4 regions of the Streptomyces sp. NPDC057287 genome follow, and region 1 is predicted to be linked to each of the others. Evidence: riboswitches for the same ligand, from Rfam matches in the RefSeq annotation. Region 1 holds a riboswitch; each other region holds the start of a gene.
The links. A riboswitch is a leader RNA that binds a small molecule or an ion and turns the genes downstream of it on or off. The one in region 1 is predicted to bind cyclic di-AMP.

Region 1 (7,096 bases):
CGATGCGCCCCGCCTTGGGCGACTCGGGGGCGAGGGAGGCGTTGAGGCGGACCTCGTCGGAGGTGTTGATGATGCCGAAGGCGTTGGGGCCGATGATCCGCATGCCGTACGAGCGTGCCTGCCGGACCAGCTCACGCTGCCGCTCCCGCCCTTCGGCGCCGCGCTCGGCGTACCCGGCGGACAGGACGACGAGCCCCTGGACCCCGTGCTCTCCGCAGTCGGCGACGACCTCGGGCACCCGGTCGGCGGGGACGGCGACGACGGCGAGGTCGACCTGCTCGCCGATCCCGCCCACGGAGCGGTGCGCGGGAACCCCTTCGGCCGTGCCCACGTCCGCGGCGAAGGACGCGTTCACCGCGTACGCGCGACCGGTGAAGCCCGAGCCGAGGAGGTTGCGCAGCACCGTCCTGCCCACGCCTCCCGGCTCCCGGCCGACACCGACGACCGCGACCGAACCGGGGGCCAGCAGACGCTGCACGGAGCGCGCTTCGGCGCGCTGTTCGCGGGCGCGCTGGACGGCGAGGGACTCGGCCGTGGGCTCGAGGTCGAGGGTGAGATGGACGGAGCCGTCCTCGAAGCTGCGCTGCTGGGTGAACCCGGCGTCCCGGAACACCTTGATCATCTTGTTGTTGGCGGGCAGCACCTCGGCGGCGAAGCGCCGGATGCCCCGCTCCCTGGCCACCGCGGCGATGTGTTCGAGCAGGGCGGACGCCACGCCACGGCCCTGATGGGCGTCCTGGACGAGGAAGGCGACCTCGGCCTCGTCCGCGGGGGCGGAGGCGGGCCGGCCCTGTTCGTCGATCCGGTCGAAGCGCACGGTGGCGATGAACTCGCCGCCGACCGTGACGGCCAGTCCCACCCGGTCGACGTAGTCGTGATGGGTGAAGCGGTGCACGTCCCGGGCGGAGAGACGCGGATACGGGGCGAAGAAGCGGTAGTACTTCGACTCGTCGGACACCTGCTCGTAGAAGCTGACCAGCCGCTCGGCATCGTCCGTGGTGATGGGCCTGACGCGCGCGGTGCCACCGTCGCGGAGCACCACGTCCGCCTCCCAGTGGTCGGGGTACGCGTGGTGCGGACTCTGCTCCGGAGTGGGCTCCATGGGCAAAGCCTACGGCCCTGCACACCGGTCGCGGCGGGTTCGCGGCAGGGGCAGGCTGAGGCGACCGGCGGGCGGTGAGTGCCCGGCGCGACGCCGGGCACAGCAGTGCGCACCACATGAGAGACTGGTCTAGACAACCTATTGATACGTGAAGGGCAGAACCATGGCTGAGCGCCGCGTCAACGTCGGTTGGGCCGAGGGCCTGCACGCCCGCCCCGCTTCCATCTTCGTCCGTGCCGCCACGGCCTCCGGCGTCCCCGTGACGATCGCCAAGGCGGACGGCAACCCCGTGAACGCCGCCTCCATGCTCGCGGTGCTCGGACTGGGCGCCCAGGGCGGCGAGGAGATCGTGCTCGCGTCCGAGGCGGACAACGCCGAGGCCGCCCTGGACCGTCTGGCGAAGCTGGTCGCCGAGGGGCTCGAGGAGCTCCCGGAGACCGTCTGATCCGGGCCGTTCCCGATCCGGATCCTTTTCTGCGGGAAAGCCGCGGCACCCCTACCCGGGAGCCGCGGCTCTTCTGTTTCAGGAGCAAGAGCGGGCAAGCACCGGAATTCGGGATCAGGGCAGCAAAAAGAAAGCCCTCCGGTAATTACCACTCTTTGTATACGGCGCAATTGTTAATGACGGACGCCCGCGATGTTTACGGGGTGTTGCGAAGTCCTCACGCGGGCCGCGGCCGCCGTGTGCCCGGTGCGGTCCGGGCGACGCAGCCGATGTGCCGCAGTGGCCCGCTCCGCGTGCTGGGCGGCGAGCATCCTGGCGCGTTCCCCGTCGCGGCGCGCCACGGCGTCGACGAGAGCGCCGTGCTCCGCCCAGGAGTCCGCGGGGCGAGCCGGCTGTTCGACGGCGTACATCCAGGTGATCTTGTGCCGGAGCTGGGTGAGCAACGCGATGAGCGCCGGACTGCCTGATGCCTGCGCCAGCGTCTCGTGGAACCAGCCGCCCAGGGAGCGCAGATCCTCCCCCTCCCCCCGGCGGACCCGCTCCTGCCCCAGCCTGACCAGGCCTCGGAGCACCTTGAGGTGCGCGTCGGTACGACGCTGGGCCGCCCGTGCGGCTCCCAGGGGCTCCAGGAGCATCCGGATCTCCAGGAGGTCGGCGGCCTCCTGCTCCGTGGGCTCGGCGACGCAGGCGCCGGCGTGCCGGCGGGTGACGACGAACCCCTCGGACTCCAGGGTGCGCAGCGCCTCGCGTACGGGGACGCGGGAGACGCCGTAGCGACGCGCGAGCACCTCCTCGGTGAGGCGGCTGCCGCGCTCGAAGACACCGGAGACGATGTCGTCACGGATTGCCGTGCATACCGAATGCGCGGGAATGCGCATGTCCGAACCTCCGCCTTAATCCCCGCGAAACGCGGCTGATCGACGCCTGTTCTGCGACTCTATTGCAACCTGCGGGAATTTCCGATGGCAGGGTGGAATCCATGGATATCTTTTGGCCAGGGAGCAGTTCTTCGGGGGCTTCGGCACACACCTCCCCGGACGCACGGCGAAGGCCCCGGCACATGCCGGGGCCTTCGTCGGAGCGGTGCCGTGCGGGGGTGGGGTCAGACCTGGACGCCGTGGGCACGGAGGTAGGCGACGGGGTCCATGTCCGATCCGTACTCGGGGGTGGTCCGGGCCTCGAAGTGCAGGTGCGGCCCGGTGGAGTTGCCGGTCGAACCGGAGATGCCGATCTGCTCGCCCGATCCGATGCTCTGGCCGACGGAGACACCGATCGAGGACAGGTGGCCGTACTGGGTGTACGTGCCGTCCTTCATCTTGAGCACGATGTTGTTGCCGTACGCGCCGCCCCAGCCCGCTTCGACGACGGTGCCGGCGCCGACCGCGACGACGGAGGTGCCGGACGCCGCCTGGAAGTCCACTCCGGAGTGGGTACCGGAGGACCAGAGCGCGCCGCCGGACTGGTAGCCCGTGGTCACGTGCGAGCCGGCGACCGGGAGGTGGAAGGCGTTCAGCCGGGCGCGCTCGGCGGCGCGGGCGGCACGCGCCTTCTCCTCGCGGACCTCCTTGGCGCGGGCTTCGGCCTTGCGCTTCGCCTCGGCCTTGGCCTTCGCGGCGGCCTTCGCCTTGGCCTCGACCTCGGCCTGGTGCGCCTGGGCCTTCGCCTGGGCGTCGATCTGGGCGGCAAGCGTGGTGTCGAGGGCGACGGTCTGCGTCAGACCGGTGGAGGAGGAGGCGGGGGTCTCGGATTCCGCGGCGAGGGCGGGGGACGCGGTGGCGCCGATGACACCGGCGGTGGCCAGGGCCGCGATGCCGGCGACCTCGGCGCTCTTGCGCGTCAGGCGGCTCGGGGCACGGTGCTTCCCGGTGGCACGGATGAACGCCATGGAGGGGCTGGTCCTTTCCTTCCTTCTCGCCTACCGGGTTAGCTGACGGGTTCGGAGCAGGAAGGTCTCCTACGGGCCCCTGGAGACTCGTGCGAGGTACAGGGATCCGATTCACCCCAGGGACTGCGTGGGTCCCCGGCTCCCCAGGCTCGCGCCTGACGGGGACTCGGCGATGGCTGCCCGGCGCCACGGATGCGGCATTCGTCTGACGGACAGCCGGGCCGACGCTAGAGCGAGCCGCTTCCCCTCACCAAACGGAACGGGGCTTTTGTCGTACATCCCACAGGATGAACAGAAACTTTTGCGACTATACGGACAAATGACAGAACCCCGGCGGGATTGCCCGCCGGGGCCCCTGATGTCCCGTCATGTCAGCCGGAGACGACCGACACCTCTCCGATGCCGAGCGCCCGGACGGGCTCCGCGATCTGCGAGGCGTCCCCGACCAGGACGGTGACCAGCCGGTCCACCGGGAACGCGTTGACCACTGCGGCGGTCGCCTCGACCGTGCCGGTCCCGGCCAGGCGCGCGTACAGCTCGGCCTGGTAGTCGTCCGGCAGGTGCTGCTCCACCTGGTCGGCGAGAGTGCCCGCCACCGAGGCCGCCGTCTCGTACTTCAGCGGGGCGACGCCCACGAGGTTCTGCACGGCGGTCTCACGCTCCGCGTCGGTGAGCCCTTCTGCCGCCAGGGTGCGCAGGACCTTCCAGAGGTCGTCGAGCGCGGGCCCCGTGGATTCCGTGTCGACGGAGCCGCTGATGGCGAGCATGGCGGCACCGGTCGCCCCGGACGAGGAACCGGGCGCAGTCGAGCGCAGCACCTGTCCGAAGGCCCGGACGCCGTAGGTGTAGCCCTTCTCCTCGCGCAGCACGCGGTCCAGCCGCGAGGTGAGCGTGCCTCCCAGGCAGTAGGTGCCGAGGACCTGGGCGGGCCACACGCTGTCGTGCCGGTCCGCGCCGATGCGGCCGATCAGCAGCTGTGTCTGCACGGCTCCGGGACGGTCCACGATGACCACACGGCCGGTGTCGTCCGCGGTGATCGGGGGCACCGGGCGGGCCTGGCCCGCATTGCCCGACCAGTCGCCGACGGTCTCGGCGAGCAGCGCGTCCAGATCCACCTCGGTGAGGTCGCCGACGACGACCGCCGTCGCCGTGGACGGCCGGACGTGGGCGTCGTAGAAGGCGCGCACGGCCGCGGCGTCGATCCGCCGGACCGTCTCCTCGGTGCCCTGGCGCGGACGCGACATCCGGGCCGTGGCGGGGAAGAGCTCCCTGGACAGCTGCTTGGCGGCCCGGCGGGCGGGGTTGGCCTGCTCGTGCGGGATCTCGTCGAGGCGGTTGACGACCAGGCGCTCGACCTCGCTCTCCGTAAAGGCCGGGGCCCGCAGGGCCTCGGCGACCAGGCCGAGGGCCTTGGACAGCCGGGAGACCGGGACCTCCAGGGAGACGCGGACCCCGGGGTGGTCCGCGTGGGCGTCCAGCGTGGCGCCGCAGCGCTCCAGCTCCGCGGCGAACTCCTCGGCGGAGCGCTTGTCCGTGCCCTCGGACAGGGCGCGCGACATGATCGTCGCCACGCCGTCCAGCCCCTCGGGCTCGGCGTCGAGCGGCGCGTCGAGGAAGATCTCCACGGCGACGACCTGCTGGCCGGGGCGGTGGCAGCGCAGCACGGTCAGCCCGTTGGGCAGGGCGCCACGCTCGGGCGCGGGGAAGGCCCAGGGCCTGGCCTCGCCGGCGGTCGGCTGCGGGTGGTACTGCATCGCTACTCCAGTCACGGCGGCGTCGGTCACTTGTCTGCCCCCTCGTGCGCGTCGGTGCCGTCCGTCTCGTCGGCCGGTTCGACCGGCTCGTAGACCAGGACCGCACGGTTGTCGGGTCGCAGGGCGGCCCGGGCGGCCTCCCTGACCTCGTCCGCCGTCACGTCGAGCACGCGGCCCACCGCGGTCAGCGCGAGCTGCGGGTCACCGAACAGGACGGCGTACCGGCACAGTTCGTCGGCGCGGCCGGCGACCGTGCCGAGCCGGTCCAGCCACTCGCGCTCCAACTGCGCCTGAGCGCGTTCCATTTCCTCCGGAGTGGGACCCTCCTCGGCGAAGCGGGCCAGCTCCTCGTCGACCGCCGCCTCGATCTGCGGCACCTCGACACCACCGGACGTCTTGACGTCCAGCCAGCCCAGGGAGGGCGCGCCGGCCAGCCTCAGCAGCCCGAAGCCGGCGGCCACCGCCGTACGGTCGCGGCGGACCAGCCGGTTGTGCAGGCGGGACGACTCGCCGCCGCCGAGCACGGTCAGGGCGAGGTCCGCGGCGTCGCACGCCCGCGTGCCGTCGTGCGGCAGCCGGTAGGCGGCCATCAGCGCACGCGCGGGGACCTCCTCCTCGACGACCTCGCGCAGCTGCTCGCCGATGACGTCCGGCAGCGTGCCGTCGCGCGGGGGCTGCTTGCCGTCGTGCGAGGGGATGGAACCGAAGTACTTCTCGATCCAGGCGAGCGTCTGCTCCGGGTCGATGTCCCCGACGACGGAGAGCACGGCGTTGTTCGGCGCGTAGTACGTCCGGAAGAACGCCTGCGCGTCGTCCAGGGTCGCCGCGTCCAGGTCGGCCATCGAACCGATCGGAGTGTGGTGGTACGGGTGGCCCTCCGGGTAGGCGAGGGCGGTGAGCTTCTCGAAGGCCGTGCCGTACGGGACGTTGTCGTAGCGCTGGCGGCGCTCGTTCTTCACGACGTCCCGCTGGTTCTCCATCGACTCCTCGTCGAGCGCGGCGAGCAGCGAGCCCATCCGGTCGGCCTCGAGCCACAGGGCCAGCTCCAGCTGGTGCGTGGGCATCGTCTCGAAGTAGTTGGTGCGCTCGAAGCTGGTCGTGCCGTTCAGGGAACCACCGGCCCCCTGCACCAGCTCGAAGTGCCCGTTCCCCTTGACCTGGCCCGAACCCTGGAACATCAGGTGCTCGAAGAGGTGAGCCAGGCCTGTGCGGCCCTTGACCTCGTGGCGGGAGCCGACGTCGTACCAGAGGCAGACCGCGGCGACGGGGGTCAGATGGTCCTCGGAGAGCACCACGCGCAGGCCGTTGGCCAAGCGGTGCTCGGTCGCCGTCAAGCCGCCGGAACCGGCCTGGGCTGTGGCCGTGTGACCCATGGGCATGTACGTCCCTTCGATCGGTACAGGATTTCCTGCCGGACCTGCCACTCTAAGCAAGCGCACGGGTACCTGGCGAAGTTCCCGTTGGGTGAATGTTGTCGTAGATGCTGCCGTAAACGGGGGCTCAGCGGGGGCCCCGGGGCCGCTTCGGACGGGTCGAGGTCGGCGTTGTCGGTACGGCGGTCCACAATGGTCGGCGTCAGAACCTGAGGTTGCCCGACAGAATCTGTGAAGGAGTCGCAGCCGCGATGGCCCGCCGCAGCACGAAAACCCCGCCGCCGGACGACTTCGAGGAGAAGATCCTCGACATCGACGTCGTCGACGAAATGCAGGGCTCCTTCCTCGAGTACGCGTACTCGGTGATCTACTCCAGGGCGCTGCCCGATGCCCGCGACGGCATGAAGCCCGTCCACCGCCGCATCGTGTCCCAGATGAACGAGATGGGGCTGCGCCCCGACCGCGGCTACGTGAAGTGCGCGCGCGTCGTCGGCGAGGTGATGGGCAAACTGCACCCGCACGGCGACGCGTCGATCT
Region 2 (7,096 bases), on a different contig from region 1:
GGCGGCGCGAAAAGTGGTCGGAGCACCGTCCCGGATGGCGTAGAGTTGCAATCACAACGACGCGGGGTGGAGCAGCTCGGTAGCTCGCTGGGCTCATAACCCAGAGGTCGCAGGTTCAAATCCTGTCCCCGCTACTGAAAGACAGAGGCCCGGATCCTTCCAAGGATCCGGGCCTCTGTCGTATGCCGTCCCCCGGCCGCGGACGCACGGGCTTGACCTTGACGCTGCGTAAAGATCTAGCGTTTCCGGCATGGAGTGGTCCATCCAGGAAATCGCCAGGCGAGCCGGCACCACGAGCCGCACGCTCCGGCACTACGGAGACATCGGTCTCCTGGCGCCGAGCCGTACGGGTGCCAACGGCTACCGCTACTACGACCAGGAGGCACTGGTCCGGCTCCAGCGCATTCTGCTGCTGCGGGAGCTGGGGCTGTCGCTGCCCGCGATCAAGGACGTGCTGGAGGGGCAGCGGGACACCTCCGCCGCGCTCCGGACGCATCTGCGCCTGCTGGAGCGGGAGCGGGAGCGCATCGGCCGGCAGATCGCCTCGGTACGGACCACTCTCCACAGGACCGGGCAAGGGGAGGAACTCATGGCGTCGGAAGCGCTCGACGGCTTCGATCACACGGAGTACGAGCAGGAGGTCACCGAGCGGTGGGGCCGGGAGGCGTACGAGCGGGGCGGCCGGTGGTGGCGCGGACTGGACGAGGACGAGCGCGCCCGTTTCCAGGGAGTGCACGATGCCGTCGCCCGGGACTACGGGGAGGCCAGGGCCGCGGGCCTGGAGGCGGGCAGCGAGCAGGTGCAGGACATCGCACGGCGGCACTGCGAGTGGCTGTCGGTCACCATGGAGCCCACGCGTGCCTACGTGTCCGGCCTCGCGGAGATGTACGCCGCCGATCCCCGCTTCGGGAGGAACTACGATCGTTACGGAGACGGAACCGCCGTCTTCGTACGGGATGCACTGACGATCTACGCGCAGCACCGGCTCTCCGACTGACCTCCGGAGGACGGGGCTCCGGCGCGCTCCTCCCTTTGGCCGATGACGAGTCGCCGCTCGGCGCGGCTCCGGCCAGCCTGGGTGGGGCGCGGTACCGTCCGCAGCCGTGGGTGGACCGGGCAGGAGTGCACAGGTGGGCAAGCGGGACGGACGGCGACGGGGCGCTCCCAGGAGCTTCCGTTCGCGACGGTTCGTGCGTGCGCTGCCCGCCCTGCTGATCTGTGCCGGGGTGGCCTTCGACCTCGGTACGCCGTCCGAGGTCACCGCCGTCCCGCTCTTCGCCGCCGCCGCGCTCGTCGCCGCCCCGTTCTTCTCGCTGAGCAGCACCGTCCGCATCGGGCTCGCCGCGGTCCTGATCGTGCTCGCCATCCGGCTCTCGGACGGTGTGCTGTTCAGGGTCGCGCCGGTCACCGACCTGCTCACGCTGATGACCGTCGTGGCCCTGTCCCTCGTGATCAACCGCGTCGTGCACCGCGGCAACGAGCAGCTCGCCTCGGCCCGGTTCGTCGCCGAGACCGCGATGCGTGCGGTGCTCCCGGTCCCGGAGTCCCGGATCGGCGGGCTGCACATCGCGGCGCGGTACGAGGCCGCGCAGGCGGACGAGTTCGTCGGCGGTGACCTCTTCGCCGTCGCGGACACGCCCTTCGGTGTCCGCCTGGTGGTCGGGGACGTGCGGGGCAAGGGGCTGGACGCCGTGGCGGCCGTGGCCGTCGTGATCGGCGCCTTCCGGGAGGCCGCCGAGCAGGAGCTGTCGCTGGAGGGCGTGGTCCAGCGGCTGGAGCGGGCGCTGGCCCGTGAGGGCTCCCGGCGGGGCGGCCTCGATTCCATGGAGGGGTTCGTCACCGCCGTCCTCGCGGAGATCCCTGCCGGTTCGGACACCCTGCGGGTCGTCAACCGCGGCCATCCGGAGCCGCTCGTGCTGCACGCGGACGGGGCGCTCGACGTGCTGGCTCCGACCGCGCCCGCGCTGCCGCTGGGTATGGGGCTGGACGCGTGGCCGGACCGGTCGGACGAGTGGGCGCTTCCGGCGGGGGCGACGTTCCTGGCGTTCACCGACGGCCTCTCCGAGGCGCGGGACGCGAACGGCGTCTTCTACGACCCGGCGGCCCGGCTGCGCGGCCGGCTCTTCCCCGGGCCCGAGGAACTGCTGTCCGCACTCACCGACGACGTACGGCTGCACACCGGCGGCCGCTCGACCGACGACCTGGCGCTCCTCGCCGTCGGCCGACCTTCCCGGGGGCAGCAGGAGCGGCGGACGACGGTGAAGATTGTGGGGCGGGACAGTGAATGACCGGTTGCGACCGTCCGTAGTCGAAGGACCCCGCTCCGCATAACATTTGACGCACAGTCAGAAAGTGCTGGCCGAATCAGGTGGGCTCAAGTCGCCCGTTTGCGCCCGTTTGACCCCTGAAAGTCCAGGCCGGAGTCGTGAACGATCTGTGGGAACAGCTTGGAATCGGGCCCGGGTGTCTATTAACGTTCGATAACGCAGCGCGGTTGTACCTGCCGTCGCAAGAGACGGCACCGTGCGCAGCGCCGAATTCCGCAAGGGAACCGGGGAACCACCTACATGGGGTGAATCGGGCACCTGTGTCTCGCGAGAGACGAAGGGGCCCGTAGGAGACCTTCCTGCTCCGAACCCGTCAGCTAACCCGGTAGGCGAGAAGGAAGGAAAGGAGCGCGCCCACGTGGCGTCCAACCAGCCTGCCCCCGAGGCCCCGTCATCCTTCAGGACCGGAAGCTTCGGTGATGAGGACAGGACTTGGGAGGAATGGAACCCCACAGAGGAGTCCATCCGTCCCGTACGCGGCCGGCATCGCGTAGCCAAGCAGCGCGGTCTGGCCCGTAGCTCCACCGTCCTCGGCGTCGGCGTCATCGCGGCCGTCGGTGCGGGCGGCATGGCCACCGCGCAGAGCAAGCCGCCGGTCTCCATCTCTCTTCCCGATTCCATCGCGGACAATCTCCCCGACGCCAAGTCCCTTCCCGGCGTGGGTGCCTTCATGGCCGGCGACTCCGACTCGGACCACGGGACGGTCGCGGCGTCCTCCCCGCTCACCACGGCCGGTATCACCGCCGCCGAGGCCGAGCAGGGCACCACCGACGCGGGCGAGGCCCTGCGCGCACGCATCCTCCAGCAGGCCGAGCAGCAGTCGGCCGGAGCCGAGGCCGAGGCCAAGGCCGCCCAGGAGCAGGCGGCGGCCGAAGCGGCCGCGGCCCAGGCCGCGAAGCAGCAGAGCGACGCCGAGGCCGAGGTCGCCGCGGAGAAGAAGGCGGCGGAGGAGGCGGCGAAGAAGAAGGCTGAGGCCGAGCGCCTCGCCAAGCTCGCCGCCAGCTACGCCGTCCCGACCTCCTCGTACACCATCACCTCGACCTTCGGGCAGTCCGGTTCGATGTGGTCCTCCGGCCACCACACCGGCCTGGACTTCGCGGCTCCGACCGGCACGCCGGTCAAGGCCGTGCACAGCGGCACGGTGAAGTCGGCGGGCTGGTCCGGCTCGTACGGCTACCGCACGGTCCTGGAGCTCGATGACGGCACGGAGGTCTGGTACTGCCACCAGTCCTCGATGGATGTCACCGCCGGACAGAAGGTCAGCACCGGCGACACCATCGGCCGCGTCGGTGCCACCGGCAACGTGACCGGCCCGCACCTCCACCTGGAGATCCACACCGCGGACGGCTCGGGCGTCGACCCGATGAGCTGGCTCCGCGGCAAGGGCCTCTCGATCTGATCCAGGCACCGGAACCCCGGCGGCCCTGACGCACGACCCCCCGACGTCAGGGCCGCCGGTCTCTCCGGCCGGCGGGGCTCTCCGGACCCGGGCACGTGCGGGAAGCGGCCCGCGAAGCGGAATAGGCACCTCCGTCCGCTGGTTGATCCCGGGTATGACTTCTCTGCGCCCGCTCGGCACTTCGAGCCTCAAGGTCTTCCCTCTCGCTCTCGGCGGCAACGTCTTCGGCTGGACGGCCGACGAGGACCGGACCTTCGCCGTCCTCGACGCGTACGCGGCGGCCGGCGGCAACTTCATCGACACCGCCGACTCCTACTCCGCCTGGATCCCGGGCAACGAGGGCGGCGAGTCCGAGACCCTCATCGGCAAGTGGCTGAAGGCACGCTCCCGCCGCGACGACATCGTCGTCGCCACCAAGGTCGGCGCCCATCCGGCGTACAAGGGGCTGTCGCCCACCACGATCAAGGCGGCGGCCGAGGCCTCGCTGCGCAGGCTCGGCACCGACCACATCGATCTCTACTACACGCACTTCGACGACGAGAACGTCCCCGTCGAGGAGATCATCACCGCCCTCGACCAGCTGGTGAAGGCCGGCACGGTGCGGGAGATCGCCGCCTCCAACATCAGCCCCGAGCGGCTCAGGGCGTCCCTGGACTTCTCCGAGCGCGAGGGCCTGGCCCGCTACGTGGCACTGCAGCCGCACTACAACCTCGTCTCGCGCGACACCTACGAGGGCGCGCTCCAGGACACGGCGGCCGGGGCCGGTCTCGCCGCCGTCCCGTACTTCGCGCTCGCCTCGGGCTTCCTGACCGGCAAGTACCGTGCGGGAGCATCCGTCGAGAGCGCGCGGGCCGAAGGCGCGGCCAAGCACCTGGAGACCGAGCGCGGGCAGAAGGTGCTCGTGGCGCTCGACAGGATCGCCCAGGAGCACGACGCGGAGATCGCCACGGTCGCCCTGGCCTGGCTGGCCTCCCGGCCGACCGTGGCCGCACCGATCGCCTCCGCCCGCACGGTGGAGCAGCTGCCCGCGCTGGTGGCGGTCGCCGGTCTGCGGCTGACCGAGGCGCAGCTGGCGGAGCTGACCGAAGCGTCCGCCTGACCCCGGCCCGGCGGGAGCCCGGCGCGGGAGCCGCCGGGCATCCGCGCCGGAGCCCCTAGCGGTCCTCCAGGTACGGGTTGTGGCCGCCGTAGTGCCGGTGCGGAGCGGGGAGTTGCTGCGGAAGTCCGTCGCCGTGGGGGACCTGGCGGGGGAACGGAGGCGGCCGGTGCGCCCGCGGCAGCCGGCCCGTCGCATGGGCGGCGTACGTCAGGGCCGGGCCCGCGATGTCCCTGCGGTGCCAGAGGTGGTGCAGCAACTCCTGCTCGCGGAGGGCGAAGTCCCGGCCGGCCCCGTCGTGACGGGCTCTGCGGCGGAGCATGGCCAGGGACGTCGCGAAGGACTCGTACTCGGCGACGGCGCGTGCCGCTGCCCTGCCCCGCGCGGGGTCCGGGTGGCTGTTCCAGTGCCTGGCCATGTCGCGGGCCATGCCCCGTGCCCGCATGGAGGCCAGCGCGAGGGGTTCGGCAGGGGTCAGCCAGCCGGCCGCCGCGTAGACCGGCAGTTCGGTGGAGAGCGTGCGCAGCTCCCGTTGGCGCGACCAGACGGCCAGCCAGGTCACCAGGCCGAAGGACGGCACCATGAAGGCGCCGTACACCGCGTAGAAGCCGTACGGCCCGAAGGACGACGAGCCGTTCCACAGGGCGTGCATGCCTATGGCCAGGGCGAGACCGAGCAGCGGCAGGACGACCCGCCGCACCCGGTGACGCGCGCCGCCGAGCGCCGCGATGCCGAAGCCGATACCGGACAGCACCGTGAACAGGGGGTGCGCGAACGGCGACATCACCACGCGGACGAAGAACGTCCCCACCGTCACGGAGGCGAAGCCGGTGGTCCCCAGCTGCTGGTCCTCGCCGAAGGCATTGCCCAGGTACAGGATGTTCTCGGTGAAGGCGAAGCCGGTCGCGGTGAAGCCGGCGACCACGATGCCGTCGACGATTCCGGCGAACTGCCGTCTGCGGAACAGGAAGATCAGCAGGACCGCGATGGCTTTGGCGCTCTCCTCGACCACCGGTGCGACCACCGTGGCCCCGAGGGTGTCGGCGCCCGCCGGATCCGCGGTGGCCGTCGCTATCCAGCGCGTCGCGAAGGAGTTGGCGATGATCGCCACGAGCGCGGCGGCACACGCACCCCAGGCGAAGGCGAAGAGCAGATTCCGCCACGGGCCCGGTTCGACCCGGTCGAGCCAGCGGAACGCCGCCATCAGCAGGGGCACCGGAAGAACGGCCAGCCCCAGTCCCACGAGGAAGCCCTCGGTGCCCGTCTGCTGACGGACCAGCGCCAGGATCACCAGCCCGCAGAGCGCGAGCACCGTGATCACCGCACCGGCGCGGAACGCCTTGCTGCGCCAGACCATGCCGACGCGGCGGGGCCGGTAACGCCACTGGCCTCGCTCCGGGACGGCGCCCAGGAACTCGTCGAGCTGCTGCTCCTCGAGCACCGGGACGGCCGGCTGCTGATGCTGTACGGACCCCTCGGACACCTGACGACCCTAACGAGGGTGACTGACACCTGGCCACGGGGCGGTGGCCGGGGAGCCCGCCGGTGGCCGGTCAGCGACGGGTGAACAGCACGTCGTGCACGACGTGCCCCTTGTCCAGGCCCTGGCCCTCGAAGCGGGTCAGCGGCCGGAACGCGGGACGGGGCGCGTAGCCGCCGTCCGCCCGGGTGTTCTCGAACAGGGGGTGCGCCGTCAGGACTTCCAGCATCTGCTCCGCGTACGGCTCCCAGTCCGTCGCGCAGTGGACGACCGCGCCCGGCCTCAGCCTCTTCGCCACCAGGTCGAGGAAGTCCGGCTGGATCAGCCGCCGCTTGTGGTGCCGCTTCTTGGGCCAGGGGTCGGGGAAGTACACCCGGAGGCCGTCCAGCGCGGCCGGCTCCAGCATCTCGCGGAGCAGGATGATCGCGTCACCGTTGGCGACGCGGACGTTGGACAGCCCCGCCCGGTCGGCGAGACCCAGCAGATTGCCCTGGCCGGGGGTGTGCACGTCGACGGCCAGAATTCCGGTGTCCGGGTCGTCGGCCGCCATCTGCGCCGTGGCCTCGCCCATGCCGAAACCGATCTCCAGGACCACCGGGAGGCCGTCGAAGAGAGTGGGGAGGTCGAGGACGCCCAGGCCGTCGATGTCGAGGCCCCACTTGGGCCACAGCCGCTGGAGGGCGTCCTCCTGGCCGACGGTCACCCGGCTGCGGCGCGGCTGGAAGCTCCGGATCCGGCGCTCGTGGTGCGAGCCGGCGGGGTCGGCGGCCGGGCCACCGGGGAAGCGTGGCTCC
Region 3 (7,096 bases), on a different contig from region 1:
ACGACGGCGAAACCGGTCTGCGGCGGGTCCCCGAGCTCGGTGAGGAGCACCTCGGAGGGGCCCGACAGCAGGGCACGGGCGCGCTTCAGCGCGTCGTCGTCCATGCCGATCCCGGCGTCGTCGACCAGGATCAGGGCGCCGCGTCCGGGGGTCTGCTGGACCGTCACCGGCACTTCGGTGTCCGGGTGGGAGTACGCCGCCGCGTTGGCCAGCAGCTCGGCGAGGGCGATGGCGAGGGGTTCGGCGGCGCGGGCGACCAGCGCGAGCCTCTCCTGGCGCAGGTGGTTGGCGACCTTGATCCGCTCGTACCCCGCGACCCGGGACTGGGCGCCGAGCACGACCTCGACGAGGGAGGAGTTCTGCCGCGCGAGGCCCGGCCAGGCGTCGCAGAGCACGGCCGTGGCCTGGGTGCGGCGCAACGCCAGTTCGTTGCGGAAGTCGAGCTGGAGGATCCTCGGGTCGTCGTACTCGTGCTGGAGTTCCTGCAACAGGTGCTGCGACTGGTTGAGCAGCGACTGGATCTTCGCGGAGGTGCCGCGCATGGCCGACCTTGCGGCCGCGTCGACCCGGCCGCGTTCCTCCAGGACCGCGGTGCGTGCCGCCTGTACGGCTTCGGTCAGGAGACGGGCGGCGTCACCTTCGATGTCCGCGGCCTCGCGCAGGCCGGGAACGGGGGCTGTGCGGTGGGAGAGCGCGGTGGCCGCGGCGGGTATCCGCTTTCTTGCGAGCTGGCGGATCTCCTCGGTGAGGGCGAGGGTCCGGGCCTCTGCCGCCCTGGCCTGACGCTCGGCCAGCTCGGCGTGGGCCGAGGCGCCGTAGGCCTCCCGCCTCGCCCGGTACATGCGCTCCGACGTCCATACCGCCACCACGACGGCGATCAGGGCCAGGATCCATGCCACCACGGCGTCACCGCGTCTCTGTTGTCGGGGACGGCCGGCGGTCCGTGCCGCCACCGTGCCGGACGGCCGTCATGCCGGCTCGCCGGTACACGCCGCGCCGGTCTCGCGGGCGAGGGCGGCGACGTCCGCCATCACCTGGAGGACGCCGGGGAGTTCGGAGCCGTCGAGGTGGCGGTATTCGCTGCCGATGGTGACCACGAGCCGCTCCGGCAGACCGAGGGACGGATAACGGCCTTCGGCGATCACGCGGCGCGCGGCCTCGATGGCGGGCACCCCCGCCGCGTGGAGGGCGTGGGCGCGCTCACGTACGTACGCGAGGTAGCTCATGTGCTCCCGCACTCCGGCCGGGTCGAGCACGGGGCCGTGGCCGGGGACGATCACTTCGGCGCCGGTGGCCAGGACGCGCTCGCAGGCCTCGATCACATTGCTCAGGGGGCCGGCCCAGTGCACCGGGTGGTCCCCGGGCTGTTCCGGGGTGGAGGAGAAGATGACGTCGCCGCTGAACACCGTCCGCTGCGTGGGCAGGTACACCATCAGGTCACCTCCCGTGTGCGCGGGCGGAAGGGACGAGACCTGCACCGCGTACTTCCCCAGGGTCAGTTCGAGCTCTCCGGTGAAGTAGGTCGTCGGGCGCACGGCCTCGGTCTCCGACCAGTCGAAGCCTCCGAAGTGCCGGCCGAGGTACGCGCCGAGGGGTGTGGAGGGATCACTTCCGGCCACCAGGGCGTGCTGCTGCTGCGGGGTGGGGTCGTAGTGGATGTGTTCCCGGGCCTCCCGGGTCACGATGATCTCCGCGTCCGGAAGCACCCCGGCGCCCCAGAAGTGGTCGCCGTTGGCATGGGTGACGACCACACGGTCGATCCCGGCCCCGTCGGGCAGCCGCTTCCGGCTCTCCGCCAGGAACTGGCCGGCCAGCACCGGGTCGTACGGGGTGTCGATCCACAGCCCGCCGCGCGGCGACACGAGCAGGCCGCAGTTGGCCAGGCCCCAGCCCCGCTTCGGCGGCAGCCAGGCGTACAGGCCCCTGCCGAGGTCAACGACGTCCCCACCCGTGATCGACATGGGGCGATTATGCCGACCCCGATCCGGCAGCGCGTTCGAACTCGGCCAATGCCTCAAGCCTATGACGCGAAATCGCCCCTCGCCCGGACGGACCGTCGTGCGGCGGTGACCGTCCGGGGTTGCCGCAGATCGACCTCACGGGGAACTTTTCACCTGATGCACCAGATATCGCCTGCCACTGTCGCGCCGCCGGACGGATACCCACACGCGGGCGACAGAACCGGATTGAGCCGACTACCCACCGAGCATGGCTGAAAACCGACCACGCGTGGATCATGACGGCAGAGCCGGTTTGCTTGTTCTTGCTCGATTGACCCAGCTAACATGCAACATTGAACAAACGGGTGACGATCCCAACCGGCCCCACGTCCAACCGGCCCCACCCATCAGGCGCGAGCAGCAGCGGAAGCGGAGTGCGGACATGTCCCATGTCGAGACCGAGACAGCCGGCCAGCCGGATTGCTGGCGCCGCGCGGCGGAGGTCGCTGCCGACCGGAAGGCGGCCCTGCCCGCCGCAGGTGAGCGCATCGCCGTCGTCGGCTGCGGAACGTCGTACTACATGGCACAGGCGTACGCCTCGCTCCGAGAGGCCTCCGGGCAGGGCGAGTCGGACGCCTACGCCGCTTCGGAGTTCCCCTTCGGGCGCGCGTACGACCGGGTGGTGGCGCTGACGCGTTCGGGAACCACGACCGAGGTGCTCGACCTGCTGACCCGCCTGCGCGGCACGACCCGGACCCTCGCCGTGACGGCCGACCCGCAGACCCCGGTGATGGACGCCGCCGACGAGGTGGTCGTCCTCGACTTCGCCGACGAACGGTCCGTGGTCCAGACGCGTTTCGCGACCACCGCGCTGACCCTGTTCCGCGCCCATCTCGGACTGCACACCGAGGACGCCGTACGGGACGCGGAGACCGCACTGGCGGAGCCGCTTCCCGAAGGGCTCCTGGAATGCACCCAGTTCAGCTTCCTGGGACGCGGCTGGACCGTCGGGCTGGCGAACGAGGCGGCGCTGAAGATGAAGGAGGCGTCACTCTCCTGGACGGAGTCGTATCCGGCGATGGAATACCGCCACGGCCCCATCAGCATCGCCACGGCCGGGACGGCGACCTGGATGTTCGGCACCGCTCCGGAGGGGCTCCGCGAGCAGGTGCTGGCGACCGGGGCCCGTTGGGTGGAGAGCGGCCTGGACCCGCTGGCCGATCTGGTCCGGGTCCAGCGGCTGGCGATCGCCCGCGCGGAGGCCCGTGGGCTCGACCCCGACCTGCCGCGTCATCTGACGCGGTCCGTGGTGCTCGGCGCGGTGGCCGGAGGCTGAAGCCCGTCACGGCATGCCGGACACCGGGCCGGCGAGCAGCCCGGTGTGCGGCCGTGGACGCGGAGGTCAGGCCTCTTCGAAGTAGGCGTCGAGCACCTCGTCGAGTTCCGCCGTCCACCCCTTGAGGTCGCCCCGGGATCCGGCCTCGACCTCGGCGTTGAACCACCGGCGGCTCGACAGGTGCACCGTCACGGTGAACCGGCGTCCGAAACGGCCGGTCTTGACTTCGACCGCGCCGATCTCGGACCAGTCGAACTCCGCCTCCTGGTCGTCGAGCCGGAACCGGACGCCCTCGGCGTCCACCCTGATGGACCCGCGCCGGTCGCTGACCTCGAAGACGGGGCCGTCCCCGCCTCCGGCGTCCTCGCCGTCCGGGTCGGCCCGGTCGACCGGTTCGGCCCCGTGCTCCGGGATCGCGGCGCCGGCGGCCGTGGGACCGTCCACGGCCGCCCCCTCGGCGGGAGCGTCCGCGACATCGGCCGCCGGGGCCCCCTCGGGCTCCGCCTTCTCCGCTGCCGCCTCCGCCTCCGTCCGCGCGGGGGCAGGGGCCGTCAGGCCGGGGACGTACGCCGGGTCTGTCCCCGCGGCGAACTCGGGCTTGTCGTTCGAATCTATGCGCTGCTCCACGGCGGGCAGTATGGACGACGAACCTGTACGAGACCAGTCAGCCGTACTCCGACCGGCCTGTCGCGGGGGCGCCGGCCTGCGCTGCGGCGACGCGACATGGGCCCCCGGACACGAAAGACGGGTGGTACGGGTTCCGCCGAACCCGTACCACCCGTCAGTTCTGGCCCTCCGTCACACGCCCGTGCGTCGGAGGACCCGCGTCCATGAGGACTCAGTAGGCACCGAAGACGTTGTCGATCGAGCCGTACCTGTCCGCGGCGTAGTTGCACGCGGCCGTGATGTTGGCGACCGGGTCGTAGCTGTCCATCGACGTACCGGGCACGTGGTAGGCCTGGAAGGTCGGGTCGATGACCTGCAGCAGGCCCTTCGACGGGACGCCGTTGATCGCGTTGATGTCCCAGTCGTTGATGGCCTGCGGGTCACCCGCGGACTCGCGGATGATGTTGCGGTGGATGCCCTCGTAGGTGCCGGGGATGCCGTGCTCGGCCATGACGGCCAGCGACTCCTTGATCCAGCCGTCGAGGTCGTTCGTGTACGAGGCCGGCTCGGCCGCGGGAGCGGCTTCGGCGGCGGGAGCGCCCTCGGCGGCGAGCGAGGTGCTCGTGCGCTCCGAACGGTCGGCGCGGTCGGCGCTCTTCTCGGCACGGTCGGAAGCCTTGGATTCGGCCTTCTCGGCCTTGTCCGCGGACTTGTTCCCGCCCTTGGCGCCGATAGTGATCTTCAGGCCGGGGTGAATGAGGTCGGGGTTTCCGCCGACGACCTTCTCGTTGTCCTTGTACAGGGCCTTCCAGCCACCGCTCACGGAATGCTCGCGAGCGATCTTGGCCAGGGTGTCACCCAGGACGACGGAATAGGTGGTGGACTTGGACTTCTGCGCGGCAATTCCCTTGCCGGACACAGCAGTCGACGTTGCGGCCTTTTCCACGGCGGCGGGCTGGGCCGGGGCGGCGAAGGCGCCGGTCGCACCGATCAGGGGAAGGGCCAGGGCGGCTCCACCCGTGCTCACGGCGATGATGCCGCGGGTGAGCGAAGTGGTCCTGGAACGACGGTGCTTACCGTTTTCGGGCATGCTGAATTCCTCTCCGTCGCCTGCGAAGTGAGCTGTCGGGTTCGAGCTGGAGATGCCCGGCCGCATGTGAATGCGACTTCACCCCGAGCCGCTCCGGAAACCGGATCGGCGCTTACTTGGGTCCCCCGCTCCTGCCGTACGAGAAGTGGTCGGGTAACCGGACGGCGGCAGGATTCGGCGTTCCGCCCGGAGTGATGGTGACCGTAGGCGAGAAATAGGGAAAGGAACAAGCCTGGCGGAGTGATCACAATTCATCCGCAAGATCGATTCACGGGAATTCATGTAATCCACCCCACACCGCGTCATTCATTTCTCTTGGCGCAGAAGGGAACCGACTGCCGCACACCCGCGTCCGGGGCGCCGGAGGTGACCCTGGTCACGGAGTCCGATTCGGGCGATTTGCGCCCGAGCGAAGGGGGCCAGGTCCCACGAAATGGCCTTTTATGGATTACGGGATTAATTTCTAAAAACGTTCTAAAACGGGCATTTGACTCACGGATGATGTCTGCAGGCGTACCCGGGGCGTCGGCGTGGAACCGATCCGCCTATGACCGAGAGCCCTTACGCCCCCACCCCCCGGATCACCGTCCTGCCCGTCCAGCCGGGCGACCCGCCCTTCCGCATCGTGGAGATCGACGGGGAGGTGATCGGGAGCGCGACCGCCATGACGGACGTCCTGATCGCCGCCGCCGCGGCCGGTGTCCCGGTCCACGACCTCGACGACCCGGCGTCCGTCAGGTGGGTGGGAGGCGGCAAGCTCAGCTGGAGTCCGCACTGAGCGGAAGGGGTGGGCGGCGCCCCGGAAGGGGGGCGGGGCCGGGAGGGGCCGCCGGCAGACCGCGGCGCGCCCGGCCGGAGACGCGCCCGTGCGTCAGACCCCTACGGTCGGACCTCGGGGGAGAGCGCCGGCGCGCCCGTGGCGCGCAGCAGGTCCGGCGACGTGTCCGGCGCGGCCTCCAGATGGGCGGTCCGGCCGGTGGACATCAGGATGGCCACGCCTCCGGTGTCGGAGGGCGCTACCCGCTGCGGGACGCGGAGCGGGCGCACCGCGACATCGAGTCCCGCTCCACCACGGGCACGCTCCTCCCCGTCCCGTAGCGGACAGGGCCACGGCGGGAGGAGGACGGGCGACGGAGGCCGGGAGCGGCAGTGGACCACCGCCGCCTCCGGCCCCTCCCCGTCAGTCCTGGACCATGATGGCGAGGGCCGGGCAGACCGCCGCGGCCTGCTGGACGTCGTCGGCCCGTTCCGACGGCGGCGCGGGGTCGAGCAGCACCGCGATGCCGTCGTCGTCCTGGTCGAACACGTCGTCGGCCGCGACCACGCACTGCCCGGACGCCACGCACTTGTCCTGGTCGAGGGTCACTTTCATGAGCACTCCTTCGTCGTCGGTGTCGCTGTCGCTGTCGGGCAGGTACGGGGGTGCGGGGTCACCAGGCCACGGGCAGTTCATGGACGCCGTAGACGGCTCCGTCGTGCTTGAACGACAGCTGGTCGAGGCCGGTGTCCAGACGCAGGGTGGGGATGCGCCGGTAGAGGGTGCTGTAGACCACCTGCAGCTCCATGCGGGCCAGCGGCTGGCCGAGGCACTGGTGCACGCCGAAACCGAACGCGACATGGCGTCGCGCGTCGCGCCGGAGGTCGAGCCGGTCGGGGTCGGCGAAGACCTCCGGGTCACGGTTGCCGATGTCGTTGGGCACGATGATCCCCTCCCCCGCCCGGATGACCTCACCGGCGATCTCGATGTCCTCCAGCGCCACACGACGGCGGCCCCCGTGAGTGATGTTGAGGTAGCGCAGCAGCTCCTCCACGGCGCCGGCGACCGCTTTCGGGTCCTCGGTGTCGCGCAGCAGGGCGAGCTGGGCGGGGTGCTCGAGGAGGGCGAGGGTGCCGAGAGCGATCATGTTCGCGGTGGTCTCGTGACCGGCGAGCAGCAGGAGTACGCCCATCTCGGCCGCCTCGCGCCGGGACAGCTCCCCCGCCTCGACGCGCGTACCGAGGCCCGACAGGAGATCGTCCGCCGGACCGGCGATCTTGGAGCCCATCAGCTCGTCCAGATATCCGATCAGGTTGGCGTGGGCCGCGCCCCGCTCCTCGGGCGGTGCGGTACGGCTGATGAGGGTC
Region 4 (7,096 bases), on a different contig from region 1:
GTTCACCACTTGTGAGCTGGCCCTTGAGCCCTCGGCCCGGATGAACCACCTGCCCGGGACACGTCTCCGCCACACCCCCGAAACGCCCCCGCATCACACCCGCGCGGAGCCGTGGGGCGCCCACACGGCCCCCCGGAGGAAGAACTTCGCCCGGAGGAGCCGAATTCCTTGTGAAGAAGTTCACGAAGTTTCTCGCGGCGCCTCGCGAAAGACCCCTCCGGACGGGTCCGGAGGGGTCTCGTCGAGCTCAAAGGTGCAGGCCGGAATGCGTATGAGCAGCATCTCACCGCACCTGCGCGCGCCCTGTGATCAGGCGGCGGACCAGGCGATCCCGTCGAGGATGTCGTGCTCGCTGACCACGACCTCCACGGCTCCGCTCCGCTCCATCACCGCGAGCAGGACCAGCGCGCCCGCGGCGATCACGTCGACCCGGCCCGGGTGCATCGCGGGGATCGCCGCGCGCTCCTCGTGCGTCGAGGCCAGCAGCCGCCCGGTGATCTCCCTGACCCGCTCCAGGGAGACCCGGGAGTGGTGGATCGCCTCGGAGTCGTACTCGTCGAGCCCGAGCGCGATGGCGGCGACGGTGGTGACCGTCCCGGCCAGGCCGACGAGCGTCGCCGCCGACGAGAGCGGCACGGTCTCCTCGGCCAGATCCAGCGCGGAGCCGATGTCCGCGCGGATCGCGGCGATCCGGTCGGGGGTGGGCGGGTCCACGACGGCCCCGTCCGACGTGAGATGACGCTCCGTCATGCGTACGCAGCCGATGTCCACGGACCGGGCGGCGCGGACACGGTCGTCCCCGACGACGAACTCCGTGGAGCCGCCCCCGATGTCCACCACCAGATACGGCTTCTCCAGGTGGTCGCCGCCGACCAGTTCCTTGGTCGCGCCGTCGAACGAGAGCTGCGCCTCCTGGTCGCCCGTGACGACCTCGGGCTCGACGCCCAGGATGTCCAGGACGCCTCGGACGAACGTGGCACTGTTCTCCGCGTCGCGGGACGCGGACGTGGCGACGAACCGGATCCGGTCGGCGCCCAGCTCCTTGATCACCGCCGCGTACTCGCGGCAGGCGTCGAAGGTCCGATCGAGCGCCTCGGGGGCCAGCCGGCCGGTCCGGTCGACACCCTGGCCGAGCCGGACGATCCTCATCCGGCGGTCCAGCTCGGTGAAGTCCCCGGTGGCGGGGTCCACGTCCGCGACGAGCAGGCGGATGGAGTTGGTACCGCAGTCGATGGCGGCAACGCGGGTCATGGGGCTCCTGTGGTTGTACGTGTACCGCGCGGGATCAGGACGCGTCGGGTCCGGCGCCGGGGCCGCACGGCGTGACGCACGGGCCCTTGGCCCACCATTCCGGCAGCATCGCGATCGCCTCGTCGCCCAGCGGGTTCACGCCCGGGCCCGCGGCCAGCGAGTGGCCGACCAGGACGTGCAGGCACTTCACCCGGTCCGGCATGCCGCCCGCGCTCGGGAAGCCCTCCAGGACCTCGATGGCGTCGCGCCGGGCGAGGTAGTCCTCGTGCGCGGCGCGGTAGGCGGCTGCCAGCTCCGGGTCCGTCGTGAGCCGCTCGGTCATCTCCTTCATGACCCCGTTGGCCTCCAGCGTGCCGATCGCGGACGCGGCACGCGGGCAGGTCAGGTAGTACGTCGTCGGGAACGGCGTGCCGTCCTCCAGACGGGGCTGCGTCTCGACCACGTCCGGGTTGCCGCACGGGCAGTGGTGCGCGATGGCGCGCAGCCCGCGCGGCGGCCGGCCGAGCTGGAGCTCGAACGCGGCGATGTCCGCGGCGGTCGGCGTGGTGGATTCGGTCTGCGGAGGGGGCGTGTCCATGCCTGCCTTGAATGTCATCGGTCGGACTGTATGAATCGGTGCGGGCCCGGCGCGCCGCGCGTACGCGAGGTCATTCGCGGTCCGCGCTGTCGACGCCGTCCCAGAGGTTCGAGTGCCAGGGCCGACCCGTCGCCCCCGGCTCGCCCCGGCGCACCTCGGCCGCGTCCGGGTCGACCACCGTATAACCGGTCTCGCCGGGCACCACGTAGTGGAGGTGCTGGCGCGCGAGACGCCGGATGTACGCGTCGTCCTTGAGCCGCGCCTTCTCGTCGCGCAGCTCCTCGGTCCGCTGGTGGGCCTCCCGGGAGAGCCTCTCCTGGTCGGCGATCTGGTCGCGCTGGGAGACGTACTGGCGCATGGGGTACGCCAGGGCGACCACCAGCGAGCAGACGATCAGCGCGAGGAACGCGGCCCGGCCCGTGAGCCGTGAGCGGCGGGCCTGGCGGCGGCTCTGGGACCGGTAGACGCGGGCCGCCGTCTGCTCCCCCAGCAGTCGCAGCCTGGTCGCGGTGGAGAACCGGTCGCGGTCCTTCCCGGCCATGTCTCACGCCTCCCCGTTACGCACGTCCGTCCCCGCACACGGTACGGGACCGAATGCGGGGACGGACGGAGGCTGGTGCTCCGGACTCGGGCTGTCAGCCGTCGAAGCGGAACCGCGGGAACGCCGAACGGCCGGCGTACACCGCGGCGTCGTCGAGGATCTCCTCGATGCGCAGCAGCTGGTTGTACTTGGCGACGCGGTCCGAGCGGGCCGGGGCGCCGGTCTTGATCTGGCCACAGTTCACGGCGACGGCGAGGTCGGCGATGGTGACGTCCTCGGTCTCGCCGGAACGGTGCGACATCATGCACTTGAAGCCGTTGCGCTGCGCCAGCTCGACGGCGTCCAGGGTCTCGGTCAGCGAACCGATCTGGTTGACCTTGACGAGCAGGGCGTTGGCCGAGCCCTCCTCGATGCCGCGGGCGAGGCGCTCGGGGTTGGTGACGAACAGGTCGTCACCGACGATCTGCACCTTGGCGCCGAGCTTGTCGGTGATGACCTTCCAGCCCGCCCAGTCGTCCTCGTACAGCGGGTCCTCGATGGAGACCAGCGGGTACGCGGAGACGAGCTCCTCGTAGTACTCGGTCATCTCGGCGGCAGAGCGGGACTTGCCCTCGAACTCGTAGACGCCGTCCTTGTAGAACTCGGACGCGGCGACGTCGAGCGCGAGCCCGATGTCACGGCCGGGGACGTAACCGGCCTCCTTGATGGCCTCGAGGATGAGGTCGAGGGCGGCACGGTTGGACTCGAGGTTGGGGGCGAAGCCGCCCTCGTCACCGAGACCGGTGGACAGGCCCTTGGTCTTCAGGACCTTCTTCAGGGTGTGGTAGATCTCCGCGCCCCAGCGAAGGGCTTCGGAGAAGGACTCGGCGCCGATCGGCGCGATCATGAACTCCTGGATGTCCACGTTGGAGTCGGCGTGCGAGCCGCCGTTCAGGATGTTCATCATCGGAACGGGCAGCAGGTGCGCGTTCGGGCCGCCGAGGTAGCGGAACAGCGGGAGGTCGGAGGCCTCGGACGCGGCGTGCGCCACGGCCAGCGAGACACCGAGGATGGCGTTGGCGCCGAGGGAGCCCTTGTTCTCGGTCGCGTCCAGGTCGAACATCGCCTGGTCGATGAGGCGCTGCTCGGTGGCGTCGTAACCGACGAGCTCCGGGCCGATCTGCTCGATCACGGCGAGGACGGCCTTCTCGACGCCCTTGCCCTGGTAGCGGTTGGGGTCACCGTCGCGAAGCTCAATGGCCTCGAACGCACCGGTGGAGGCGCCGGACGGAACAGCAGCACGTCCCGTGCTGCCGTCGTCGAGGCCAACCTCGACCTCGACCGTGGGGTTGCCCCGGGAGTCGAGGATTTCCCTGGCTACGACGACGTCGATGGACGGCACGAGGCATCTCCTTCTGGGATCTGACACTGGTTGTGCAGGGTCACTGTGGCCTTGCGCCACGAGCCTAACCGGCCCGGCCCGCTCCGTCGGCCGTCCGCCCGTCCCCTGGGACGAAAAAGGACCCAAGGGCCTGCATTCCGGGCAAAGGTCCAGAATTCTACTGGTGGGTAACCACAACAGTTGAACGCTCACCCCGACGGCGGGCCCGCACCGGCACCCGTTCGGCAGGTGCCGGACACGACCGCGGCCCGGCGCGCGGGGGGTCTGCGCGCCGGGCCGGGCCGCCGGGGCAGGAGGGGGACCCCGGACCGCTTCCGACTACTTCAGGTGGAGCTGCTGACCCGGGAAGATCATGTCGGCGTCGTCGACGATGTCGTCGTTCAGCTTGAACAGCTTCGCCCAGCCGCCCTTGACCTTCTTCGCGTCGGCGATCTTGCTGAGGGTGTCGCCGGCCTTCACCTTGTACTCGCCGTCACCCTTCTCGACCTTCTTGCCGGTCGGGGTGGTGACGGTCTTCTCGGGGGCCGTGCGCTTCTCGCTGCGCGTGGTGGGCTGCTCGGCCTTGCGCTCCGGCTGGGCCTTCGTCTCGGCCTTGTCGGCGCTCTGGCCGGAGCCGGTGTCGACACCCGGGTCCACACCGTCGTTCGTCAGCCCGCCGGCACCGGCACAGGACCAGGCGCCCGGACCCTGGAGGTCCAGGAGCTTCTCGGCGGCGGCTATCTGCTGGCCCTTGGTGGCCAGGTCGGCACGGGCGGCGTACTGCGTGCCGCCCGCGGCTGCCCAGCTGGAGGCCGAGAACTGCAGGCCGCCGTAGTAGCCGTTACCGGTGTTGATGGACCAGTTGCCACCGGACTCGCACTGGGCGACGGCGTCCCAGGTGTCGACGGAGGCGGCGGAGGCACCGGTCGCGCCCATGAGCGGCACGGCGACGGCAGCACCGGTGACACCGGCCAGGGTCGCGATACGGACGGCCTTGGACGGGCGACGGTGCTTGCCCTTGCTGGAAAGCAGCATGGTTCTCCTCACCGACGCCTACGAGGTGAGCTGTCGGGTTCGGGCCTGTGAGTTGCCCGGTGACCCGCTCCCGCGGACCACTTCACCCCTAGCCGTTCCCCCGCCCGTCGTCCGACGGCCGGGTTCCGGCACTTACCTGGGTCCCCCGCTCCTGCCTACGGCGCTTTACGCGTCGTTCCCCCCGACCGACGGCAGGATTCGGCGTGACGGTCGAAGGTGCCCGCGGTGCGAGCGGCTCCGACCGTAAACACACGCAACCCCCACATTCAAAGATGGACATAACGGCTAATCAGCGCGTAACGGTCCGGCCTTGGGGGCCGTTTTCGCAGGTCGGAGCCAATATGGACGGACCGGACGGACGGGGCACGGCAGTTGACGCAAAGAGACCCATGTCTCACTTACGCATAAGTGGACATAGGCCTCTTAACTGCCCCTGTTTTCGGGGTGTTTTCCCGCTTTTGATCAGTTGACGGCGGCGTCCTCCGCCTGGGTGTCCTGCGCGTCCGTCCCGAGGCCGAGGCCGAGGTCCAGGTCCTGGCCCGGAAGGATCAGGTCCGGGTCGGAGCCCAGCTCGTCCTTGTTGGCCTCGTAGAGCGCGGTCCAGCCGCCGCGAAGCTCCTGCGCGTCGGCGATCGCCCAGAGGTTGTCGCCCTCGCGGACGGTGTACGTCCCCTCGCCGCCCTGCCGCGCGCCGGCGTCGCCCCGCGAGGCGTGGCGGCCGGACTCGCGCCCGTCACCGGCGCCCGTCTCCGTGCCGGCCTCGGGGGCCGGGGTGCCGCGGTGCTTCCCGTTCTTCGCCCCGTCGTCCTTCGAGGTGCCGGACGACCCGGAGGCCTCGGGGGACGGCGTGGCGGACGGCGACGTGCCGGCCTCGCCGGTCCCGCCGGTCCTGTCCGCGGTGTCGTCGGAGGCGTTCCCCTTCGCCTCGCCCTTCGCGCCCGAGCCGTCCTTCTCGTCGGCGTCGTCCGCCGGGTCCGTCGCTTCGGACGAGGGGGTCTCGGACGGGGTCGCGGTGTCCGAGGGCTCGGCGGACGGCTCGCCGCCCGGGTCGACTCCCGGCAGCGTCCCGTCCAGGGCGAGGCCGGAGATCACCGCGCAGCTGGGCCACGCCTGCGGGCCCTTGTCGTCCAGGACCTTCTCCGCGACCGCTATCTGCTGCGAGCGGCTCGCCAGGTCGGCGCGGGACGCGTACGACGTGCCGCCGTAGGCCGACCACGTGTCCTGCGAGAACTGCAGGCCGCCGTAGTAGCCGTTGCCGAGGTCGGCACTCCACATGCCGCCGCTCTCGCATTCGGCGACCCTGTCCCAGGTCGTCGCGTCGGCGGCCTGCGCGCCGCCCGCACCGAGCAGCGGAATGGCGATGGCCGATCCGGTGACGCCTGCGGCGACGACGATGGCGGGTGCCTGACGAGGGCGACGGTGTCTGCCGTTCGCGGAGCCCATGGGATTGCCTTCCGTGTGACTGACATGTGACGGGTGAGTCGAGGGGTGAACCTAGCCCTACTCGAACGTGTGTCACAAGTCGATGCAGCGGAGATCACGTGAAAGTCACAGAGTTGACAGGCTGTCACTTTTTTCGGCTGGGCGCCCGGCTCCGAACTCCACAGGAAGCGTGCGCAGTCCACGCATGATGAGCCCGCCCCTCCATCGCAAATCGGCAGGATCTGCGGCAAGCCGCAGGTCGGGAAGGCGGCGCAGCAGCGTCGCCAGCGCCACCTGCCCCTCCAGACGGGCCAGCGGCGCCCCCAGGCAGTAGTGGATGCCGTGCCCGTATCCGAGGTGCTGATTGTCACTGCGCGCGAGGTCCAGGGTGTCCGCATCCTGGAACCGCTCCGGATCGCGGTCGGCGGCCGCCAGCACCACGAGGACGGGGTCCCCCGTCGCGATGTCCTGCCCTCCCAGCGTCACGGGCTCGGTGGCGTAGCGCCATGTCGCGAGCTCCACCGGCCCGTCGTAGCGCAGCAGCTCCTCCAGGCCCGTGGCGAGCAGGTCCGTCTCCCCCGCGGCCAGCGAGCGCTCCAGGCGTGCGCGCTGGACCGGGTCGCGCAGCAGGGCGTAGGTGCCGTTGCCGATGAGGTTGACTGTGGTCTCGAAACCGGCGAAGAGCAGGATGAACGCCATCGCCGCGGCCTCGTTCTCGCTGAGGTGCTCGCCGTGGTCGCTGGCCCGGATCAGCCCGGAGATCAGGTCGTCGCCGGGGTTCTCCCGCTTGCGGTGGATGAGCTCGGCGAGATAGCCGCGCATCTTCTTGACCGACCTGGCCACCCCGCCGCGCGGCCCGCCGCCGTGCCGGATCATCATGCCCGCCCAGTCACGGAAGTCGTCCTGGTCC

Region 2: linked by a shared signal. The riboswitch ahead of ACFUNE_RS18645 (M23 family metallopeptidase) and the one ahead of ACFUNE_RS26885 (M23 family metallopeptidase) in region 1 are both predicted to bind cyclic di-AMP.
Region 3: linked by a shared signal. The riboswitch ahead of ACFUNE_RS31160 (transglycosylase SLT domain-containing protein) and the one ahead of ACFUNE_RS26885 (M23 family metallopeptidase) in region 1 are both predicted to bind cyclic di-AMP.
Region 4: linked by a shared signal. The riboswitch ahead of ACFUNE_RS30335 (transglycosylase family protein) and the one ahead of ACFUNE_RS26885 (M23 family metallopeptidase) in region 1 are both predicted to bind cyclic di-AMP.

Annotation. Positions count from the first base shown of each region.
Region 1 covers NZ_JBHUYV010000015.1:109,815-116,910, reverse strand. Annotated here, with positions in the region: gene ACFUNE_RS26900 (GNAT family N-acetyltransferase) at 1-1,102, opposite strand, end outside; gene ACFUNE_RS26895 (HPr family phosphocarrier protein) at 1,266-1,547, shown strand; gene ACFUNE_RS26890 (GntR family transcriptional regulator) at 1,721-2,425, opposite strand; gene ACFUNE_RS26885 (M23 family metallopeptidase) at 2,650-3,432, opposite strand; cyclic di-AMP (ydaO/yuaA leader) riboswitch at 3,445-3,614, opposite strand; gene ACFUNE_RS26880 (M16 family metallopeptidase) at 3,804-5,186, opposite strand; gene ACFUNE_RS26875 (M16 family metallopeptidase) at 5,213-6,565, opposite strand; gene ACFUNE_RS26870 (DNA topoisomerase (ATP-hydrolyzing) subunit A) at 6,811-7,096, shown strand, end outside.
Region 2 covers NZ_JBHUYV010000008.1:355,185-362,280, forward strand. Annotated here, with positions in the region: tRNA gene ACFUNE_RS18630 (tRNA-Met) at 61-134, shown strand; gene ACFUNE_RS18635 (MerR family transcriptional regulator) at 251-997, shown strand; gene ACFUNE_RS18640 (PP2C family protein-serine/threonine phosphatase) at 1,104-2,288, shown strand; cyclic di-AMP (ydaO/yuaA leader) riboswitch at 2,522-2,674, shown strand; gene ACFUNE_RS18645 (M23 family metallopeptidase) at 2,686-3,726, shown strand; gene ACFUNE_RS18650 (aldo/keto reductase) at 3,881-4,825, shown strand; gene ACFUNE_RS18655 (PrsW family intramembrane metalloprotease) at 4,881-6,305, opposite strand; gene trmB (tRNA (guanosine(46)-N7)-methyltransferase TrmB) at 6,376-7,096, opposite strand, start outside.
Region 3 covers NZ_JBHUYV010000020.1:127,027-134,122, forward strand. Annotated here, with positions in the region: gene ACFUNE_RS31140 (ATP-binding protein) at 1-902, opposite strand, end outside; gene ACFUNE_RS31145 (MBL fold metallo-hydrolase) at 969-1,961, opposite strand; gene ACFUNE_RS31150 (SIS domain-containing protein) at 2,383-3,276, shown strand; gene ACFUNE_RS31155 (hypothetical protein) at 3,343-3,903, opposite strand; gene ACFUNE_RS31160 (transglycosylase SLT domain-containing protein) at 4,115-4,972, opposite strand; cyclic di-AMP (ydaO/yuaA leader) riboswitch at 4,977-5,162, opposite strand; gene ACFUNE_RS31165 (hypothetical protein) at 5,520-5,750, shown strand; gene ACFUNE_RS31170 (ferredoxin) at 6,153-6,344, opposite strand; gene ACFUNE_RS31175 (cytochrome P450) at 6,403-7,096, opposite strand, start outside.
Region 4 covers NZ_JBHUYV010000019.1:108,908-116,003, reverse strand. Annotated here, with positions in the region: gene ACFUNE_RS30355 (exopolyphosphatase) at 310-1,251, opposite strand; gene ACFUNE_RS30350 (DUF501 domain-containing protein) at 1,286-1,828, opposite strand; gene ACFUNE_RS30345 (septum formation initiator family protein) at 1,899-2,369, opposite strand; gene eno (phosphopyruvate hydratase) at 2,464-3,750, opposite strand; gene ACFUNE_RS30335 (transglycosylase family protein) at 4,069-4,764, opposite strand; cyclic di-AMP (ydaO/yuaA leader) riboswitch at 4,765-4,905, opposite strand; gene ACFUNE_RS30330 (transglycosylase family protein) at 5,227-6,207, opposite strand; gene ACFUNE_RS30325 (cytochrome P450) at 6,313-7,096, opposite strand, start outside.